3 regions of the Peribacillus sp. NJ4 genome follow, and region 1 is predicted to be linked to each of the others. Evidence: predicted binding sites of a transcription regulator. Region 1 holds the regulator's gene; each other region holds the start of a gene.
What was found. Region 1 encodes LexA, which represses DNA repair genes until DNA is damaged. Its sites were predicted from a motif close to CGAACATATGTTCG; they were not measured.
Positions count from the first base shown of each region.

Region 2: a site for LexA is predicted at 2,081-2,094, ahead of QUF94_RS20870 (YhjD family protein). Genes of this name have one in related genera too.
Region 3: a site for LexA is predicted at 5,464-5,477, ahead of QUF94_RS25970 (YolD-like family protein). Genes of this name have one in related genera too.

Region 1 is NZ_JAUCFQ010000001.1:3,430,506-3,437,894, reverse strand. Features, by position in the region: gene QUF94_RS17085 (esterase/lipase family protein) at 1-1,377, shown strand, start outside; gene QUF94_RS17080 (hypothetical protein) at 1,578-1,865, opposite strand; gene QUF94_RS17075 (glucosaminidase domain-containing protein) at 2,221-2,835, shown strand; gene lexA (transcriptional repressor LexA) at 3,086-3,709, opposite strand; gene yneA (cell division suppressor protein YneA) at 3,865-4,176, shown strand; gene QUF94_RS17060 (YneB family resolvase-like protein) at 4,196-4,852, shown strand; gene QUF94_RS17055 (DUF896 domain-containing protein) at 4,918-5,151, shown strand; gene tkt (transketolase) at 5,379-7,382, shown strand.
Region 2 is NZ_JAUCFQ010000001.1:4,191,630-4,199,018, reverse strand. Features, by position in the region: gene QUF94_RS20885 (competence protein ComK) at 1-237, shown strand, start outside; gene QUF94_RS20880 (hypothetical protein) at 357-524, opposite strand; gene QUF94_RS20875 (hypothetical protein) at 643-819, shown strand; gene QUF94_RS20870 (YhjD family protein) at 1,644-2,018, opposite strand; gene QUF94_RS20865 (TVP38/TMEM64 family protein) at 2,310-2,924, shown strand; gene lepB (signal peptidase I) at 2,958-3,521, shown strand; gene addB (helicase-exonuclease AddAB subunit AddB) at 3,710-7,207, shown strand; gene addA (helicase-exonuclease AddAB subunit AddA) at 7,200-7,389, shown strand, end outside.
Region 3 is NZ_JAUCFQ010000002.1:172,001-179,389, reverse strand. Features, by position in the region: gene QUF94_RS25995 (GyrI-like domain-containing protein) at 119-565, opposite strand; gene QUF94_RS25990 (SDR family oxidoreductase) at 884-1,747, opposite strand; gene QUF94_RS25985 (Rrf2 family transcriptional regulator) at 1,974-2,414, shown strand; gene QUF94_RS25980 (glycosyl hydrolase family 18 protein) at 2,614-3,720, opposite strand; gene QUF94_RS25975 (ASCH domain-containing protein) at 4,282-4,713, shown strand; gene QUF94_RS25970 (YolD-like family protein) at 5,087-5,431, opposite strand; partial or broken gene QUF94_RS25965 (VOC family protein) at 6,350-6,697, opposite strand; gene QUF94_RS25960 (helix-turn-helix domain-containing protein) at 7,064-7,389, shown strand, end outside.

The sequences.
Region 1 (7,389 bases):
TGGTACGGTGAAACGGACTATCATGGTGTAAATGATATGTATACCAAAGCATATGAAGCCGGTTACCAAACGGTTTTTGTTCAGCTTTATGATTCAGCTGGAAATGGATCAGTGAGCCAATATGCTAATGGAAGGCTGTTAGCTCAAATGCTTGCAGAAATCAGTAACCATTTCGGCGGCGAAAAAGTAAATATAATAGCCCACAGTAAAGGGGGACCAGACACCCAAGCGGCTCTAGTACACTATGGAGCACACCAATATGTCGGAAGGGTCATCACTTTAGCGGCCCCTCATCACGGTTCTAACCTAGCTGATTTGGCTTATAGCTGGTATGCGGGCTGGCTTGGTTCCCTATTGGGTCAAAAAGATGAAGGAACTTATTCTTTACAAGTTGGTAAAATGGCGGAATTTCGATCTGTCACGGATAACCATGTTAACTCCCGTAAAAATATGTATTTCACCGTGGCCGGTATGAATAGGGGGCCGGTTCTTTCAGCTTTATCAATGGGTGGACAATATTTATCTTCATATGGAGAAAATGATGGTCTAGTGAATGTTTGGAGTACAAAAATACCCTACGCATCACATTTATTTACGGATCCCAACTATGATCACGACAATATTCGAGTAGGTTCAGCAGTATTTTCAAGAATTGAACCCTATTTAAGAAGCACTTCTACTGCTGGGATTCCTGGTTTAAATGTCAATTATAAAGAACGGGTTGAAGATGATGTCATCACAACCGCACTCTCTCAAACCGTCCTGGGAGATGTCCTGCAACAAAATGTCTGGAACGAAAAAAGTTTCCATGTAAATGAAGCAGCCCCAGGTAATATAACCATATATACAGCTTCAAATGATGTCGAGGTCGAATTAATTTCTCCTTCCAATAAAAAGTATGCACCTTCCTTAAAAGTTCATTCTGCAAAAAATGAAACTTCCTTTTTTAATGGTGCCACCATCCAAACATTTAATAGAAATAACCTTGAAATTGGTGACTGGAGAGTTCGACTGAAGACTAAATCGCCAAAAGACGCATACCTGTTCACAGCACATTTTAACGAAAAGAATCCCATTACATTAAGTATGGCCGGAAAAGTTAAGCAAAAAGATGCAAAATTTTTAATAAAGAATCCAATGAATGATAACAAAAGGCCAATCAGTACAACATTTTCGGTTCATCTAATAGATGAAAACGGTAATGAAATTCGTGAAAAAAGCTCATTTAAGGTAATGGACGCCGGAAATTTTTCTGGTACTCTTCCAGAAGTACCTAAATCAGGTGTTTATAATGTAACGATTGATGTCAAGGAAAAAAATGTGAATGGTACTGAAAGAACCCGTACATTGATTCGTTCGGTCTATATAGAAAAATAGTAAAAATGATTAGAAAAGACCTTCTCTTAATTGAGAGGTTTTTTTTTGGGTGAAATGTATTGAAATGATTCAGCAAAAGGAAACAGCCAGGCCGTATTTCATATTGGTCCTAAGTTAGCGGTTGATCGAAGGGCATTTAGCAAGTCAGATCCCCCTGCAACAAAAAAGATTCATGAAATCCAACGAGTGCCATCTAGGATCTAATCCGTCTTTTGATAAGATTCCCTATAAGATAAAATACAAGTTTTGAGTGCTGAATAATTGCCAATGCTTGCATAGCCATAAAACCAGCCCATGAAAATTCCTGCAACCAAATGATGACGGTGGCTAATGAAAATGGAAATGAATAAGCCAATACCCAAAGCGATGGTAGGGGTGAATTTTGGTGGAATATGAAAAATGACCTTAATAAGTTGAGTAAGAATCATGATGGTAGGAATGGCTATCACTGCATCCCAAAAGTTTGTATGGATGGTTGGGTAGTCCATAATGTCACCACCTTATTTTAGAAGTTTTATAAAATTAATTTTTACCATTTATAAAAGGTTTATACCATAGTAATTCATTAAATGATTGATCAAATAAAGTTGATGCAAATGGTTATGAAATTTTCAGCGTTCAATTAAAAAGCCATCAATCCATTGTATATTAATGGGTTTGATGGCTTTTACTAGAGAGGGAGAATGATAATCCAAATTGAAGCCGTACTTAGTAAGTTATAATCATATTGATTTTAGTCAAAAAACAATTAATAACATTTTTTTTGCTGGACAAGCTGTAACCTTTCTCATAGTTTAGAATACGATAAGAATGAAGATATCCAACTAATAATGGGAGGTTCTAATGAGTAAGGAATCGTTTATTAAGGAAATTGCTCCTTATGCCCAAAAAATTCAAAAGGAATTTAAAATATTACCTTCTGTTGTCATTGCACAAGCTTGTTTGGAGAGTGGTTATGGGACAAGCTTCTTAGCAAATCAAGGGAAAAATATATTCGGTACAAAAGGTGACTATAAAGGAGAGTCTGTCATTATTCAAACAATCGAATATGTCAACGATGCGCCCGTTCAAGTATGGTCCAAATTCAGAAAATATCCAACATGGGCAGAAAGTCTACAAGATCTTGCCTATCTATATGTAAAGGGGACTTCATGGAATAGAAGTTTGTATACAGCTGTCATTGGGGAAAAAGATTACAAAATGGCACTTAAAGCAATATTCGATGCGGGCTACGCCTCGGACCCGAAATATATAGAAAAACTGGTGAATCTTATCGAAACAAGTGATTTAACTAAATATGACGCAAGCAACGAAGAGGTCTATCATATAGTCAAAAAGGGGGACTCCGTCTCTGCGCTTGCCAAAGCATATGGTTCTACACAAGTGCAGATTCAACAGTGGAATGGGTTGGCTGATCTTAACCTCATTAAAGTGAACCAAAGATTAAGAGTGAAATGAACCTTTAACAGGGAGCGGGATTTTAACGCTCCCTTTTTTTTATTGGAATGAGGGTTTCCTATTTTTCAAAATACATATATCCAGAAAGACGTTAGTTTCCCTTTCATCCGGCATAAATGAGAAAGGATGTTAATAATCTTAGGAAAACTCGATTCTATCAAAAAAATATATCAAAACCTAGTCTTCCATATGCATAATGAGAGAATTCGGGACATAAATTAAACAAACAAAAAAAGCGCGGTTAGCGCTTTTAGTGTATTTGTCTATATAAGCCTATAACTTTTCCAAGTATCGAAACATCTCTTAAAATAATTGGTTCCATATTCGAGTTCTCAGGCTGAAGCCTTATGTAATCCGGTTCCTTAAAGAATCGTTTTACAGTGGCTTCATCATCTTCCGTCATGGCCACGACGATATCTCCATTATTGGCGCTGCTTTGTTGTTTCACGATGACATAATCTCCATCATGAATTCCTGCTTCGATCATACTTTCACCCATGATTTCCAGCATGAATACATGGTCATCATGCGGAACCATGCTTTCGGGAAGCGGAAAGTATTCTTCTATGTTTTCGATGGCCGTTATCGGCATGCCCGCTGTTACTTTTCCAAGTAACGGAACGTTCACGACATTAACTTTGGGGATATTGTTCGCTTCCTCCAAATTCAGTATTTCAATGGCCCTCGGCTTGGTTGGGTCACGTCTTATCAGGCCTTTACTTTCCAGGCGGGATAAATGTCCGTGTACTGTTGAACTTGATGCAAGTCCAACTGCTTCGCCAATCTCCCGTACGGAAGGTGGATACCCTTTTTGGCGGACCTCTTCTTTAATGAAATCAAGGATATCTTGCTGCCGTTTTGATAGTTTAGTCATATGTGCACCTCTTCTCCAATGTTCTTTGCTACATTATAGCATGGCCCCCAACTCTATACAAACATAAGTTCGAATTTTGTTGTTGACTGAAACAAACGTTCGTATTATAATTTGGACGTAACATACGAACGAACATTCGCTTTGGAGGGATATTTATGAAAAAATTATACAAAAATTATATTTCTACGATTCTATTAGCGGGATCGGTATTCATCTTTTCAATTTTATTCTCTTGTACATTAGACAATGATCAAAAAAAGGATTTCCTTTCTATAGAAGTAAGTGAAGGCGACACCCTATGGGGAATTGCCGAAGAGTATGAAGAAGCTGATTTGACAAAAAAAGAATTCATTGGTTGGATAGAAGAGCATAATGGAGTCAGGGCGGATACGATTAAACCTGGTCAAGTCATTGTCATACCGGTTAAAGGGGAAGATCTTGTTCAGAATTTGGCCAGTCAGCAGTAAGTAGTGAAGGTAGGGTATTATGAAGGCAGTAATCTATTGTAGGGTTAGCACAGAAAAAGAATCCCAGGAAACATCATTGGCAAGGCAGGAAGATGAATTAGTTAAATTGGCGGAAAAGATGGATGTGGAAGTTGTTTCCATAATAAAAGAACAGGCAAGTGGTTATGAGTTAAATCGGGATGGCATATTTGACATGCTTGAACTATTTAAAACCAAAGAAGCTGAAGTTCTATTAATCCAGGACGAAACTAGACTGGGGAGGGGAAATGCCAAAATAGCCCTTTTCCATGTCATCCTTAAAGAAGACGTGAAAATTTATACGCTCTCACACGATGGAGAACTTGAGTTATCTGATTCGGATGCCATGGTCATCCAGATAGTTGGTATTGTAGAAGAATATCAAAGGAAACTACATAATCTAAAAATAAAACGCGGGATGATAAGAGCCGTTGAAAAGGGATACCGTCCGCAAAAAAATCTTCATAACCAAAGGAATTCCACTGGAAGGGACCGTATGGAGATTCCAATTGAAGAAATTATTAAACTCCGGGCCAATGGATTGACATTTGCAGAAATCGCAGCCACTTTAAGGGGCTTTGGATACAATGTATCTAAAGCCACTGTAAACAGGCGTTTTCTCGAACATCAACTAAATACAGAGGAAAGTCAATCATAGAACTTGTAATTTCGCTTTTTTTTTAATACCATGACAATATCCGCAGATTACGAAGGAGCGAAATTATGCTATCAAAAGAAAAATTAGCCCGTATTAATGAACTTTCAAAAAAGGCCAAGGGTGAAGGTTTGACGGAAGTTGAGGCGAAAGAGCAAACCCAATTAAGAAGTGAGTATTTGGAGACATTCAGACGGTCCATGTCCGATACGTTGGAGCATGTGAAAGTCGTTGATCCAGAAGGTAATGACGTCACTCCTCAAAAGATAAAGAGTATTAAAGAAAAAAGAAACTTACATTAATGCTTGGACTATTCTCATGGAACACTCCATTTGAGGATTCTTTTTTTAGGAATAAAAAGAGAGTGCATTCATGTATGTATTCCCCTATTTAGCTTAATCTAAATAGGGGCCTTCTCTAATTTGTAGAAAATTGTAATATTGGGTTAGTAAATAGTGATTTTAGTTGTGATATTATGCTGGTCACTATAATATAAAGAGGTACATTACAGGAAGGGATGTTTTATTATATGTTAGATAAATTAGATGCACTTTCTATCAATACGATTCGTACGTTATCGATTGATGCAATTGAAAAGGCTAATTCCGGCCATCCAGGTATGCCGATGGGGGCAGCGCCGATGGCGTATAAACTATGGACTGAATATATGAATCATAACCCGAAAAATCCGGATTGGTTTAATAGGGATCGCTTTGTTCTTTCAGCTGGTCATGGGTCTATGCTGTTATACAGCCTTCTTCATTTATCGGGCTATGGCTTATCTATCGATGACTTGAAAAGCTTTCGCCAATGGGGAAGTAAAACTCCGGGACATCCTGAATTCGGACATACGGCAGGTGTAGATGCAACGACGGGACCGCTTGGACAAGGTATCGCAATGGCAGTCGGCATGGCAATGGCAGAACGCCACTTGGCAGAAAGCTACAACCGTGATTCTTATAATGTAGTCGATCATTATACATATAGCATTTGTGGAGATGGAGATTTAATGGAAGGGGTTTCTGCTGAAGCCGCTTCATTAGCTGGACATCTACAACTTGGAAGGCTTGTTGTTTTATATGATTCTAATGATATTTCCCTTGACGGCGACTTAAGTCAATCATTTAGTGAAAGCGTAGCAAACCGGTTCAAATCTTATGGATGGCAATATATCCGCGTTGAGGATGGGAACGATCTTCAGGAAATAGCCAAAGCAATTGAAGAAGCGAAAACCGACGAAGCACGCCCAACTTTAATAGAAGTCAAAACGGTTATTGGTTACGGTTCACCAAACCGTTCAGGTAAATCAGCTGTTCACGGCGCTCCGCTTGGTGCAGATGAGCTTAAGTTGACTAAAGAAGCATATAAATGGACATTCGAAGCGGATTTCCATGTTCCAGAAGAAGTGTATTCACACTTCAATGAATCTGTTGTGGACGCAGGCGCTCAAAAAGAAGAAGCTTGGAATGAATTGTTCAAAAATTACAAAGAAGCACATCCTGAGTTAGCCGAGCAATTGGAGCTGGCAATCAAAGGTGAACTGCCTGCTGACTGGGATCAGGAAATTCCGGTCTATGAAGAAGGAAAAACATTAGCTTCCCGTGCTTCAAGTGGAGAAGTGTTAAATGCGATTGCCAAAAGGGTGCCTAGCTTCATTGGTGGTTCTGCAGATTTAGCCGGATCTAATAATACTGCCATTAAAGGTGAGACAGACCTATTACCTGGTAATTACAGTGGTCGTAATATTTGGTTTGGTGTACGTGAATTCGCTATGGGTGCGGCCTTAAATGGTATGACCCTTCATGGTGGATTAAAAGTGTACGGAGGAACATTCTTCGTATTCTCTGATTATTTGCGTCCTGCTATAAGAATGGCAGCACTGATGGGACTTCCTGTAACGTATGTATTTACCCATGACAGCATTGCTGTTGGGGAAGACGGACCGACACATGAGCCAATCGAACAATTAGCATCATTACGGGCAATGCCTAACCTAGGGGTCATCCGTCCGGCTGATGGCAATGAAACGGCAGCAGCCTGGAAAGTGGCAATGGAGTCTACAAATAAACCAACTGCCCTTGTACTGACTCGTCAAGGATTGCCAACAATAAAAGACACTTCCGAAACTGCGTATGAAGGTGTTTCAAAAGGGGCTTACATCATCTCCGCTTCTAAGAAAGAAGTAGCCGATGCATTACTTCTTGCGACTGGTTCCGAAGTGAACTTGGCTGTCGAAGCACAGAAAGCTTTAGCGAACGAAGGAATTGATGTTTCGGTAATCAGCATGCCATCATGGGATCGATTCGAAACTCAATCTAAAGAATATAAACAAAGTGTAATCAATCCGGCAGTGAAAAAACGTCTGGCCATTGAAGTGGCTTCACCGTTTGGCTGGGATCGTTATGCAGGTGATGAGGGTGAAATATTGGCCATCAATCATTTTGGAGCTTCGGCACCAGGCGGTAAAATCATGCAAGAATTTGGTTTCACAGTAGAAAATGTAGTTGCTCGTGTTAAAGAAATGCTAAAATAATCGTAAT
Region 2 (7,389 bases), 760 kb from region 1:
GTAGTATCCTATGATCGCCAGGATTCCAAACATACAACCATCACATTCAGGAATAAACAAACCATCGATATAGAAGTATCATGCAGTTCTTTCGAAAACCAGCTGCACCGGACATCCTTTTTAAAAACGAAACTCATCCAGAGGATTGAGGAAACAAAGAGGAAATCTTTCTATCTGTTCACCGAAGCAAATGGAGTCAAGGCTTCAGAGGTAATGTCAAAGTATATACCACGTTAGAAAGGGATTCAGGCTGGGATAATCATAAAAGCATGATTGGAATGAAAGTAAAGGATGCAAGCGTACGGAATTCACTCGAAAATAATGGAAGCCCTTCTTATTAAAGAAGGGTTCCATAATTAATCTTCAAATAATTCATCCATTAGATCGTCAATTTCTTTTTTTGATTTTTCAGTGCCTTCTTTGGAAATGGAGATATTATCACCAAAATACCAGTTAAAATGTCCTGGGTATCTATGATGATTGTTTAAAGATTCCCTGATTTTTTGAATATATATTATGTCCAAAATTTCACAGTGAATAATAGTATTACATAAAAGAAATCTATTAAATTCCGGATGAGTTCCTCAAAATCGCCAATCAGATAGGGTATGAAAACTTAGGGCTCACCAACAGCAATATGTTTTGCAGCTAGAAACCTCCAAGCAAACGGCAGATATTGCAAAGGGAATAGGCGTAGGACTTTATGATGTAGGTGAAGAATATGTGAAGGGAGTTTGGAATTTTGTCACAAATCCTGGGGAATCGATTGAAATTGTGGCTAATTCTATTATTCACCCTATAAAACCCTATATATTGTAAAGTCCATCTCGGATTCTTATAACGGAATATGTCTTACATTGTCGAATTGATTATATAAAAAAGAAAAACCATGCAGAGGTTAAACATTGCATGGTTTTTTATAAGAAAAAAGAGTTGGAGAAACTTTTAACGATCAAATAAAGGGGTATAAGTTTGTTAGTGATTCACTTCATAATATATTGGACATCCACGATGTTTCAAATATTTTGTTCAATATTTCACAAACTATTCACAAGGGTTCTTATCTTTCTGGAAGTTCTTTTTTATATCAAGAGATGGTTAGTAGTAGATGGCTAGACTGGTATAGGGGCAGTATATAGACATGACTAAAAAAAAAAGAGTTCTGGTTGACGTTTTTCATTTATGAATTTTTCCAATCGAATACGGATTTATATCCAAAATAATCTTTCCGCTTTTTTGTTGGTTAATTTATAAGTAGGCGATTTATTTTTATAAGCTGTCAGAGACACTTTAATTAAAGTAATTTGGTTTTCAAAGACTTTACTCAGACAATGCCGTCAACAATCTTTTGCAAAAATGCTGTGCTGACTCTAAAATGATAGTGTTGGGGAATAGTTGTGTTTGTACAGAATTAAAGTGGTGATTAAAATGACGATTAATAATGAGCATGCCAGCCCAACCTATTATTCGTTAAGGACTGTGGAAAAATTGTACTCACTTATCTTAGAAGCAGGAAAGATCAGATGCGTTTTAATGGTCATATCTTCCTTCCCCCCAGGCATCTGTATCCTTCCGGAAAGACTCCAATCACCCATCATTCACAGGCAAACAATATGGAGGATGTCTGTAATAGGGATAATCCGCTAAATTTCCCTTGAGCGGAGACTTTTTTCGAAAAAGTAATAACATAACAAGTCTTCGGTTTTGTTGCGAAGGCGGGGATTGAAGTAATTATGATGTTCCTCGTATCCTTTATATAAAAAACAATACATCGTGAAGGATTCATCGCGTTTGATTTCACTTACTTTAATATTCTCCTTGCGCAAATAGCGCCGTACCTCGGCAAGATCGTCCTGGACCACCGTTAAAATATGTTCGACTAGTTCCGAATAGGGCCTTTTTAATTTAAACGGACTAATTTCGATGACCTTGAGATCCCGGTTCAAGACTGTAATAACCATAGGGAGGTAGATGGCTTTTTCAATCATATTTCGGTCATCTTCTGGAATGCGGGTCATCATGACCGCTCCTTTCTAAAGTAGCACGTTTACAATATTAATATGTATACTTAGTAAAAGTGAGAACGTTTGTTCTTGTTTTTTATCCTAATGCATTTTCAGTGCATATGCAAGCAATTTTGATAAATGATGAAATTTTTGTTAACAAGATTATGTTTTCCTGAGATAGGGAAAGTATGAAGATATATGGATAATAATTCTTGCAATTTCAGGGGAAAGTGATATATCTAAAATAAACGGTTTTTAATAAGTTTATGCTACTTTTATAGTAGCATGTCGAGGGAGATAATTATGGATTTGGATACTATACGTGAGTGGTTTACACTTGATCATATTTCGGCGCTTATTCAGCAATATCGCTCATTCGGTCCAATTCCTGGGATCTTACTGCCGATGCTGGAAGCCTTTTTGCCCTTTTTGCCCTTAGTGGTGTTCGTGCTTGCTAATGCAACGGCTTTTGGTCTCTGGTGGGGGTTTTTATTTTCTTGGATTGGTGCTGTAGCTGGTTCTTTTTTTATCTTTTTAGTTATTAGAAGATATGGTCAAATGAGGTTTTTTCGATTTTTGCAAAAACATAAGCAGGTGCAGAGGTTGATGGTTTGGGTGGAAAGCCATGGATTCGGTCCCATGTTCATACTGCTCTGCTTCCCTTTTACTCCATCGGCTATCGTGAATATCGTGGCAGGACTTTCAAAAGTCAGTCCTTTGCAATATGGACTTGCAGTCGTAGGAGGGAAAGCGGTGATGATTTTTACGATCAGCTTCGTAGGTTACGATTTAGTGTCCTTAATACATAAGCCTGTGCGTACGATCATTATCGGGATTGTCATCTTTATCCTGTGGTATGTAGGAAAAAGACTGGAAGTCCGGTTAAATAAAAGCATGAAGAGAGAAGAAGGACAATAAATTAGTATATAAATGTAGTAGGGGTTGAACTAGATGGAAAAAACAAACAAGAATACTTTATCCGATTGGATAAAAGCAGCCATGATAGCTTTTGTTATTTACATCTTAATCCGTACTTTTTTCTTTTCAAGTTATGATGTTGAAGGAAAATCGATGCAGCCGACCCTTGAAGATGGCAATAAACTTGTCGTGAATAAAATCAATTACCAGATTCATGATATCAACCGATTTGACATTATTGTTTTTCATGCGAATTCACAAGAAGATTATGTTAAGCGAGTTATAGGGATTGCAGGTGACCGCATTCGTTATAAAGATGATTGGCTTTACGTAAATGGTGAGAAAGTGGATGAGCCTTATCTTGAGAAATATAAGGAAGGTTTTCCGGGACAGGATTTTACGGGTGATTTTACCTTAAAAGAATTGACGGACATGACCACAGTCCCGGAGGGCAAGCTTTTTGTCATGGGTGATAATCGTCTTGAAAGTGCGGACAGCCGTCACTTTGGTTATATACCTGTTGAAAATGTTATCGGTAAAGTCGATGTTCGATATTGGCCGCTCAAAGAATTCAATTATAGATTTACAGGTGAATGATTCGAAGCCCGAAAATTATGAGGGCTTTTTCTTTTGGGGAAAACGCGAACGTACGATTGGTGTTTTTTTAAGGGAAACGGTAAAATAATAGAAAGTGTGTCTAATTGGAAACAGAAACCTAGTCATAAAAAAGAAAGTATTTCTGGTATGATAGATCTAGATATTATGTTGTATAAGGGGGAAAAGAGATGTCACTCCGTTTTTTACTGGGAAGATCGGGTGCAGGGAAAACTTCGCATATATTGGACGAAATTCGCTCCAAATTGGCAGAAGATCCCGAAGGCAATCCAATTATCTACCTCGTTCCTGATCAGATGACGTTTCTATCTGAATATAAATTAATTAAAACACCAGGCCTTGCCGGAATGATCCGGACACAGGTTTTCAGTTTTAGCAGGCTGGCTTGGCGCGTTCTTCAGGAAACTGGGGGAATGAGCCGGCTACATTTGGACAGCGTTGGCGTTAATATGTTGATACGGAAGATCATGGATGATAAAAAGGAAGATTTAAAGATGTTTCGCCGCTCTGCTGATAAGCAGGGGTTCATTGCACAGATGGAACTAATGCTGGCTGAGTTCAAGCAGTATTGCATCCAACCTGATGACATTCAAAATTATTTGGCCGAAACATCACCGTCCGGCAGCGGCATTCAGGATAAACTGCATGATCTTGAATTGGTCTATCAGGCTTTTGAGGATGAAATGGTTGATAAATATTTAGATTCCGAAGACTATTTCACTTTGCTTATCGAGAAAATGTCAGAGTCTTCATATATAAGGAAAGCGGATATATATATCGATGGTTTTTATAGCTTGACGCCACAGGAATTATTGATTGTGGAAGAAATGATGAAGCTGTGCAGGAGTGTAACGATCTCGCTGACGTTAGATCAGCCCTACAGGCAATATGCTCCTGATGATTTGCAATTGTTCAGGCAAACGGGGAATCTGTATCATCACCTTTATCAGGCTGGATTGAGGAACGGTATACCAATTACAGAAGATCGAATCTTAAAAGGGACTGAGAGGTTCGGAAAGAGTCCGGGGCTGAATCATCTGGAAACTTATTTTGCCATTCGTCCTGCACGGACGTTTGAGCATTCACCTGATGTAACGATTGCCCAGGCAGTTAACCGCAGGGCTGAGATTGAAGGAGTTGCCCGGGACATCTTGTCGCTGGTCAGACAAAAACAGCACCGTTTCCGTGATATTGCGATTTTAGTCCGTAATGGAGAAGCATACGCAGATATTTTACAAACCGTGTTTAGGGATTATCAAATTCCATTGTTCGTCGATTCCAAACGGACCATGCTGAATCATCCCCTGATTGAACTGATTCGTTCCACCTTGGAGATCATCAATGGCTATTGGCGTTATGAGCCGGTATTTCGTGCAATCAAGACGGAGCTTCTATTTCCTCTGCAAAAAAATCACGATAGGATGCGCGAACAGGTAGATAAGCTGGAAAACTATGTGCTCGCCCGTGGAATTAAAGGAAGCAGGTGGACGTCCAAAGATCGTTGGACCTACCGGCGCTTCCGCGGACTTGAACTAGAGGACCGGAACCAAACGGATAAGGAAATGAAGCTTGAGCAAGAGTTGAATGAGATGAAGCAATTATTTACCGAGCCCATCTTGAAGCTCTCAAAACGGGTTAAGAAGGCTGCTAATGGCAGGGAATTGTGTGAAGCCCTTTATCTATATCTTGAAGAATTGCATGTACCGGAAAAATTGGAAAAGCTGAAACTAGAGGCAGAAGAATCAGGTGATTTGGTATCGGCTAGAGAGCATGAGCAAACGTGGAACGCGGTTGTCGACCTATTGGACCAATTCGTTGAACTGCTGAGCGGGGAAGAGCTGTCCATGAAACAGTTTGCGTCAATCATTGAAGCTGGCCTGGAATCTCTTGAATTTTCTTTGGTACCGCCTGCAATTGACCAAGTCCTAGTCGCTAATCTGGATTTATCCCGCCTCGATGATGTGAAGACAGCTTTTGTTATCGGCTTGAATGAAGGGGTTTTGCCAGGAAAAGCTTTATCTGACGGGATATTTTCAGATAGTGATCGTGAGGTGCTGCTGGCTGGTGGGCTTGATGTTGCTCCAAGTTCAAAAGTGCGCCTCCTTGATGAGGAGTTTACAGCGTATAAAGCTTTTACTACACCTGCTGAGGCCCTTTATCTATCATATCCGCTTGCCGACGAGGAAGGAAAGGCACTTTTACCCTCATCCTATTTGAAACGGGTAAGGGACGTATTGCCTAACGTTTCAGATGTATATTATATGAACGATCCATCCGATCTTTCTGCCGAGGAACAGGTGAAATATGCGGCGAATTATGATGTGGCACTATCGTATCTGGCTGCCCAATTGCAGCTGAAAAAAAGGAACTATCCAATCCATTCACTTTGGTGGGATGTATATAATGCCATTATGGAGGATGAAATGGTCGGTCCGTCGGCAACAAAGGTTTTATCGAGCCTTTTTTATCAAAATAGAACGAAGAAATTATCTGAGGAAACTAGTAAGCAATTATATGGTGAGAGCATTCTTACAAGTGTATCCCGGATGGAAATGTTCAATAGCTGCCCGTTTTCCCATTATGCCGCCCATGGCTTGAAATTGAGGGAAAGGCAAATTTTCCGTTTGGATGCACCGGATATTGGCGAGATGTTCCATGGAGCGTTGAAAATGATTTCCGATTACTTAAAGGAACATGATATTCCTTGGTCTACATTGACAAAGGAACAATGCTTGGAGTTAGCTAGAATTGCTGTGGAGAGACTTGCTCCCAAACTTCAAAATCAGATTTTGTTAAGTACGAACCGCCATCACTATTTACGCAGGAAACTGGAACACGTGATTGGACGGGCCTCAATCGTATTAAGTGAACATGCAAAGGTGAGCGGTTTTGCTCCAATTGGATTAGAACTCGGATTCGGGAAAAATGGAGAGCTGCCGCCACTTTCATTCACATTGAAAAACGGTACGAAGATGGAATTGATCGGGAGAATCGACCGTGTGGATAAAGCGGAAGAAGGTGAGGGTGTCTATTTGCGTGTGCTCGATTATAAGTCGAGTGAAAAGGAACTGAACATGAGTGAAGTATATTATGGACTCGCGCTGCAAATGTTGACATACCTTGATATCGTCGTCACCCATTCCAAATCGCTTATAGGCAAGGAAGCCATTCCAGCCGGCGTTTTGTATTTTCATGTGCATAATCCAGTTGTCAAATCAAAGGGAATGCTCAGTTTGGATAAAATTGAAGAAGAAATTTATAAAAGTTTTAAAATGAATGGACTTGTACTAGATCATTCAAATGTCATTCAAATGATGGATAATTCGCTTGATATTGAAAATTCGGGTAAGTCGGATATCATTCCAGCTGGATTTAAAAAGGATGGATCACTCCTGGCGGCTTCCAAAGTTGCCAGCAGGGAAGAGTTTTCGCTTCTGAATCACCATGTGCGCCGCGTTTACCAGGAGGCTGGCGATCGAATGGTCGATGGTGATGTGGATATAACGCCATATAAATTAAAGGAAAAAACCCCGTGTACATTCTGTTCCTTTAAATCCGTATGCCAATTCGACCAGTCACTGGAGGAGAATCAATTTAGGAATTTAGCACAGAAGAAACAAAATGATGTTCTTGAGCTATTAAGGGGGGAGGAGGAGAGCGATGAGTAAAACGAAAATTCCTGCTCTACCAGGAGACGTGACCTGGACGGAAGATCAATGGAAGGCGATATGGGCTAAAGATCAGGATATTCTGGTTGCGGCCGCTGCAGGTTCAGGGAAAACGGCGGTACTGGTCAATCGGATCATTCAAAAAGTCATTTCGGAAGTAGATCCAATCGATGTTGATGAAC
Region 3 (7,389 bases), on a different contig from region 1:
TTCCAAATTGGGCAAATCCTTTTTCATAATTGTAAACTACTCGAGGTCCATAAAAAAATGACCCTTATTTTCTTTCACTAAACTACCCGTTTGTTGAAGAAGACTTTCGATTTGTTTTTTAAGCTTGAATTGGTAAATAAATCTGTACTTCTTCATCTCCTTCCCCCATAGGGTGATATGTCTCGATAATATAAGAATCGAGATTTCTTTGATAACCTTGTTCTTCTGCCCAATTCAATAAATTCAAATGAAGTTCTCCCAAATTAGATATATTCCCTCTTGTAGTTATGTAACTTTTATTTATTTCAATATAATCCATTCCTGTTGGTACTTCATTTAATTTCTCACTCACAATTAACCCTACATAATAATGACCTATCCTATGCTCCTCATCCTTTTTAGGCTCAAATAATGCAATTTCATTCTCTGTTAGATTTAGGATTTCGTTTGATCGACTTAATAGTTGCTTTGCAAGCAAGGGTACTAAATTACCAAAGTTAACAAACTCCCCACTACCTTTTAATCCAACAAGCTTAAATTCTTTTTTAACCATCATAAACGACATATTAAACTCTCCTATTCACATAAAAATTCCATAATATTCTAATTTTATTTGTTCAACAAAAAATCCATAATATTCTAATTTTATTTGTTCAACAAAAAATCCTTACTTCCTGCATTGAAGTAAGGATTTCATACTGATTTCTGTACCTGTTATTCAACTATCCTGCCCCTTTAGCTCTATAAGAAAAAGGCTGCCTTAGCAACCTTCCCCATGAACATTTTACATATTGAATACAAGTAATCTCTTATTGGCGTTGCATGATTCTTATATTTAAAACCGACCGACCTTTCTAATTTAAATTAAGTTCAATTATGCTGTTTAAGAGATACCTTTAATGATTTGAGTTAAGCCCTCACTAATTGGTGTAGCTGACCGTCCAAGAAGTTTTTCGAAATCATTGCTTTCTACTTCAAGGGTGCCTTCTCGAACGCCTTTTTGGATATCAATGAGCATAGGAATAAGGAAATCAGGTAAGCCAACACTTTTCATAATATCAGCATAAGTAGCATCATCAACCTGTTGAACAGGTACTTCTTTACCCAATACATTACCAACTGCAGATGCAAGTTCTTCCTGAGTCAATAACTTGCCAGAAAGCTCATAGATTGTATTTTCGTGTCCGTTACCAGATAGTACCGATGCCGCAGCTTCTGCATAATCTTGTTGTAGTGCCCATCCTACCTTGCCATTTCCTGCTGATGTCACCCAAGGAGCTCCTGCTTGAACACCTTGAATACTTGAAATTTCATTCTCCAAATACCAGTTGTTGCGTAAGAAGGAGTATGGAATGCCTGTTTTCAGAATGGATTCTTCTGTTGCCTGATGCGTTGGAGCAAGAAAATTTTTACTTTCCTTTGCATTGGCCAAGCTAGTATAAGCAATAAATTTAACTCCAGCACGCTCTGCCGCAACTACCGCATTTGAATGCTGACGTATCCTTGTTTCATTGTCTCCATCCGCAGAAATAATTAACAAGCGATCAATTCCTGCAAAAGCTGTATCCAATGTTTCTGGACGATCAAAATCTCCTTGACGTACGTCTACTCCGCGAGTTCTTAATTCTTCAGCTTTCTCTGGATTTCGCACACTTACAGCCAGTTGATTAGCTGGTACAGTTTTCAATAAGGTTTCTACAACTTTCGTTCCCAACTTTCCTGTTGCTCCTGTTACTAATATTTTCATTTGGTATTCCTCCAATAATTTTTTATATTCAAATTAAACATCCATTAACCTGTATCTATATCTAATACATGTATTTATAATAGATACATGTAGTTGTCTTGTCAACCAATTTATAAACCTTTTATATTTTCTTCAAATTTTAAGGTATAATACGTTGTAATCAAATTAAATACATGATTAATCTGTGTAATAAACTTTGCGATGAAGTAAAAGGTAGGTGAATGATATGTCCATCAGCAGCCGATTTACCGTTGGTGTTCATATATTAGCTCTTATTGAATTAAATAAAGAGGGAATAAGCTCATCGGAGTTCTTAGCGGGGAGCGTAAACACGAACCCAACCTTGATAAGAAAAATTATGGGTATGTTAAAAAAGGCAGGGTTAATTGAAGTACAACCTGGTATTGCCGGGGCAAAACTAGCCAAGGAACCTTCTTATATAACATTACTTAACGTTTATAAGGCGGTCGATGTTGTGCAGGAAAAAGAATTGTTTAGTGTGCATGAAAATCCGCACCCTGATTGCCTTGTGGGCAGGAACATTCAAGATTCGATCACTCCTGTGTTGTCAGCAGCTCAATTTGCTATGGAAAAGGTACTGGAAAATATAACCATTGAAGATATTGCTAAGGATATTGTTGAAAAAGAAAAACATAAAATACAATAATAAATTAAAAAAAGACATTCTTGAAAACAGAATGTCTTTTTTTCGTAGTCCAAATCCCTTCTTTAACCTGCCCTGCACCGTTTGTTGGTTGCATAAGAAAAGGAGCTGCTGATCAACTCCTGGTAATGAAGTAAAGCACCCGTTAGTTTAAGTACAAATCTTCACAATTAAACAAGTTCAGGATTTAGAGGACCATTCATCACTTTTTTACTTTTATTTCCTCGGGTATAGTGGTCCAGAACTTTGGGTCTTCTAAGCCGAGCCGCCAAATCCCGATTCCCCGCAAGTTATATTTTTTTACTAGGTTTAACTTAAACCGCAGACTATCGCTATTCTCAAACCAAACTTGGTGGCTATGATGATTATGATCAACGTAACTGAAATGAGGTGTTTGCGAACGGGATTCCCATATAACTTTAGCTTTATATTTTGTTCTCTGATCCATTAACTGTGCGTAGGAGCTATACAAGGCTTTGTCTGCTGTCGTATCCCAGTCCCATCCATACCCAGCGATACCGAGTAAAATTTTTGATGGTGGTACGCCATGTTTCAAAGCATAACGAATCGTTGCTTCTGTCCAATTGACTGATGCTGTTGACCCGGGTTTTGTTCTTGGGTTGTGTTCATCGTATGTCATAATCATTAACCCATCTGAATATAGACCAAGCTTTTCGTAATCAAACCACCGTGACCAGGGATTAGCACGGGAATCACCTGTGTTTGCAGGGACTGAAACCGTAACTACTTTTCCATCACGATGCACAGCATCAGACAATTTTTTTATCAGCAGACTAAAGGAATCTCGGTCAGTCAAATACAAATTTTCCATGTCAATATTAATACCGTCATATTCTAACTGATTCATTTCATTGCGTAAGTTCTGAATGAAAACATTGCGGTTCTTATCGTTTTCGAGTACATTACTAGCTACCTGCTTGCCCTTCTCCACGGTTTCATAGAAGAGGTTATGTACAACCATATATACCTTCAGGTGTTTTTTATGAGCACTCTGAATAACCTTTATCTTATGATCTGCTGTAACGGAAACTATAAGACTGCCTGGACGTTTATCATCAAGCTTATACCAAAAGGGTGCAATGATGCTTAAACTGGTGAATTGCGAGTTAACTGTAGGTTGAGACCCTGGATACGTTCCTTCCTGTTCTGTGTAGAAACCTAAAACTTCACGAGGAGTTTTATTCTTATTGTATTCCTCTTTTCGTTGTAATTGACTACAGGATGACATTATTAATAACGCCATGCTTAAAGAAATGATGGTGAATAACCGATAACAATTTTTCGCCATAATACACCTTCTTCTAATTTGTATATACCTTAAGTTGATAAGAAAATTTGTAACTTATTCACGAATTAACTTTCCCCCAAATAAAAGGTCTCAGGAAAAAGACTTCCACAAGTTAATAAGTAGTTCGGTTTTAAAGTACAAAAACGCATTTAGAGAGCAAAATCGAAACAGATTTAGCAACCGAATTATCAATGTAAATAACATTACAATTGGCATAACAAAACACTCAGAGTGAAAGATCTCTGAGTGTTTTGTTTAAATAGCTGATTTTAAGCAGGAGAAAACTGTTCTACAATTCGATTTTTCTAGCTTTATCGACAGTGAAAAGTTAGAACCGTTTACTGTAGAACTGCCAAAATAATGCACTAGCATCTATTATGTCCACATGCACTTAGTGTTGCAACAAAATATAGTTAGGACCACGAGGACAGCGTACATTTTGGTTAGCTGTCTTTTTATGGCAAAAGAGAACATTAAATCTAGATACAGTCTATATTATCCTTATTCAAGGGAACTATATAACCAATTAACTTAATGATGTCAGGATCAGGGGGATTAATAATGAAAGTACTGTCGATGATCCAGCCTTGGGCAAGCTTATTTGTCCTTAGGGAAGCCGAATATGAAACAAGGACTTGGAGAACGCATTATCGGGGTCCTCTTGCTATTCATACGAGCAAAAAAGTAGATAAGCCCGCCTGTAGACTGGATGGAGTTGCCGAGCTGCTGGCTAAGCATGGGTATACAGAAGATAATCTGCCGACCGGAATGATAATTGGAGTCTGCAAGCTGAAAAACTGTTTGAAAATAGAAGAAAACAATGGAAACTGGGCGGTCTTAGAAGATAGTCGGGTTATTTCAGGGAACGACTTGTTTTTAGGGGATTACAGAGTTGGCGGCTATGCCTGGGAAATTGAGGACATGCGGATGCTCGATGAATATATTCCTGCAAAAGGGCAGCTTGGGCTGTGGGAGTTTAGCGGAAAGATATAAGTATCAAACCATAGTGGCACTGAATCTGGAAATTCTATGCTTGTGGTTCTCTTTGGGGTTGCCATTTGATTAGGAATTTACTGTTTTTTTGGTGGTTTTTCATAGTTCTGAGACTAATTTTTGCTTGTTTCCCCATTGCGCGGTTCAAAAAGAGGGAGAAATATGATGGTTTTTAAGGGATATCGATTTCCGCAAATGGGGAATTTAACATTTTTTAGCCCGACTCAAAATCGTGTTCCTCTGGAGTGCCGGTTCGACCCCGGCCACCGGTATCACCAATAGCGAAGAATCGCTATTACATCAAGCTTCACACTTAATTGTGTGAAGCTTTTTTGTGTTCATGACGCACTACAGAATATGTATAAATAATGTTTTAATCCTCAACGATTACATTAATAATTTCATTAAATTTAATTTTCTCAAAGAAACTATCTTTCTTCTGAATACTTAACTCTTTCGTGACAGGATCAATATACACACAGTATCCATGCAGTTCAATTGGATTTCCATCGTTATGCAATCTAAAACTTATCGGTAAATGATATTCCATCGCATAATGAATGTTGTTTTCAAATTCTTCAACCTGGTATTCATCTAGGACAGGTTTTTTATTTAGGAAGTAATCAACCTCACCCATTTTTTTATTTAAAGCTTTATGTTCTGGCATAATCAGCGCTGCTTGCCATTTAACGAGCCCTCTATCACGAATTGTACTCATCAGAAAGATCCCTCCTTTTTATTTATTATATACGAACTAACGTTCTTATTAAAGGTAGAAAAAATGCCTGTTCCAGAGAAGGGCTTTTCCAATTGTACGAAGACACAAAGATAAGTACATTGGGGACATGAATTTGAGTACATAGAGTTATTAATCCACTCAAAACCGCACCAATTCAATCTCTAAACTGTTTTGAGATACAAAATCGAGTACATTATAAACAATACAGTCATACAAATTTATCTGTATACACAAAGGGGAAAGCAATCTATACCCTCCCCTTTTTCGAACAACATATATTTTTAATCTTCTTGATTATTTTATAAAAAAGATAGATTATTTTTGTGATCCTTAATCAACTAACGCACCCGTTAGCTTAAGAAGAAAGTAGCCCGAACAATCTTAATAATGAGTACAAAATAAAACCCACACCAATAAATATAATTAAAAATCTCATTATCCAAGGTAATTTAGGATGAGGGAAAAACGCAATAATGCCAACGGTTAGAAAAAGAACACCCACAACAAAACTAAATAACACTTCCAAACAATTCACTTCCCCATTTAATCTTACATATTATATACGATTTACCAATAAAACCGTTTCACTATTAAACTAACCTGCCCCTTTAGTTCCATAAGAAAATGAGCTGCCAAAGCAACTCTCTTATAGAAGTAAAGCACCCGTTAGCCATCCATGAATCGCAAAAATCGGCGATCCACCACAAAGAATGAAAATGGTTGGGAAGTGTCCATACTGATACTGACCTTAATCCAGTCAACCCTAATCCATAGACTAATTAACGCTCTCCTCTTTTTTTAAACGATTGAGCAGGGTCTTCTTAAGTATTGTCATTTTTCATTATTAAAGAAACTTATTTTCATGGTAGTTCAACAACAAAATTTATTATTATCCTATTACTTCTCCCAAAGCACTATACGTCTTCCCTCTGGATCTTCAATCCAAATAAACTTTCCAAATTCATTAATCGTCTTTTCCATAACAAGGGGAACACCCATTTTTTCTATATGTTTGATACTGTCATCCAAATTTTCAACTTGAAAGTTTAACATCACTTGTTGTTCTGTTGGAAAATAGCGGTCATTTTCAGAAAAGAAGGAAAAGATAGTTTCATTGCCTGATTGTGGTGTAATAATGGTACCATTCCAATTTTCAATTTCAATTTTTAGGACTTTACTTTACCATTTTTTTATATCCTCTAGATTTTTAGTCCTCCAAAAGATTCCTCCAAAACCCTTTATTATCATAAGAATCTCCTTCCTATCCCATTAGTTATTAATTTAAATGCTAGTTTTGAAAGCGAATTCCTCTTTCACTAACCTGCCAGTTAGAACAATTTAAAAAAGGCTGCTTCGGTTATATGTAATTCCATATAAATGTTATTTTATAGGGGGGTTTATATAGTATTTAATAAGATGTTGATCATTAAAACAAGTAGAAACAAAAGGGATAGAAATCTATCCCTTTTTATTTATGCTGACCTCAAAATGACCTCATTTACCACAACAACTCAAAGAATGTAATTGTAAAATTTTCAATTTTAAATTTTGGCTCTGTTAAAGTAAATTGTTGATTTTTGAGCAAAAAAAAGACAACAATTTTTGTGGTCTTTGCTTTTCCTTATTCAATTAACGCACCCGTTACTTTGTGACCGTATCGCTAAGATTGAGGGCAGTAAGAATGAGTTTAAACGATTCCAAGCCCCAGTATTAACACTGAATAAGGAAGAGGAGGAGGATATCTTTGATAAGCTTATTCATCTGTTTGACGGGGTTGTTGTGGAGGGTGAAATTCAAGAGGTCAAAGAAGAAGAACCAATTGACCAGCTGAAACGCTGGATCGCAAACACTGGTGAGCTCCGAGTAAATGAGTTAGCAAGATTGATAGGTTTAGGGAATAATAAGGTTCATGCCATGATGGTGGAATTAGTAAATGA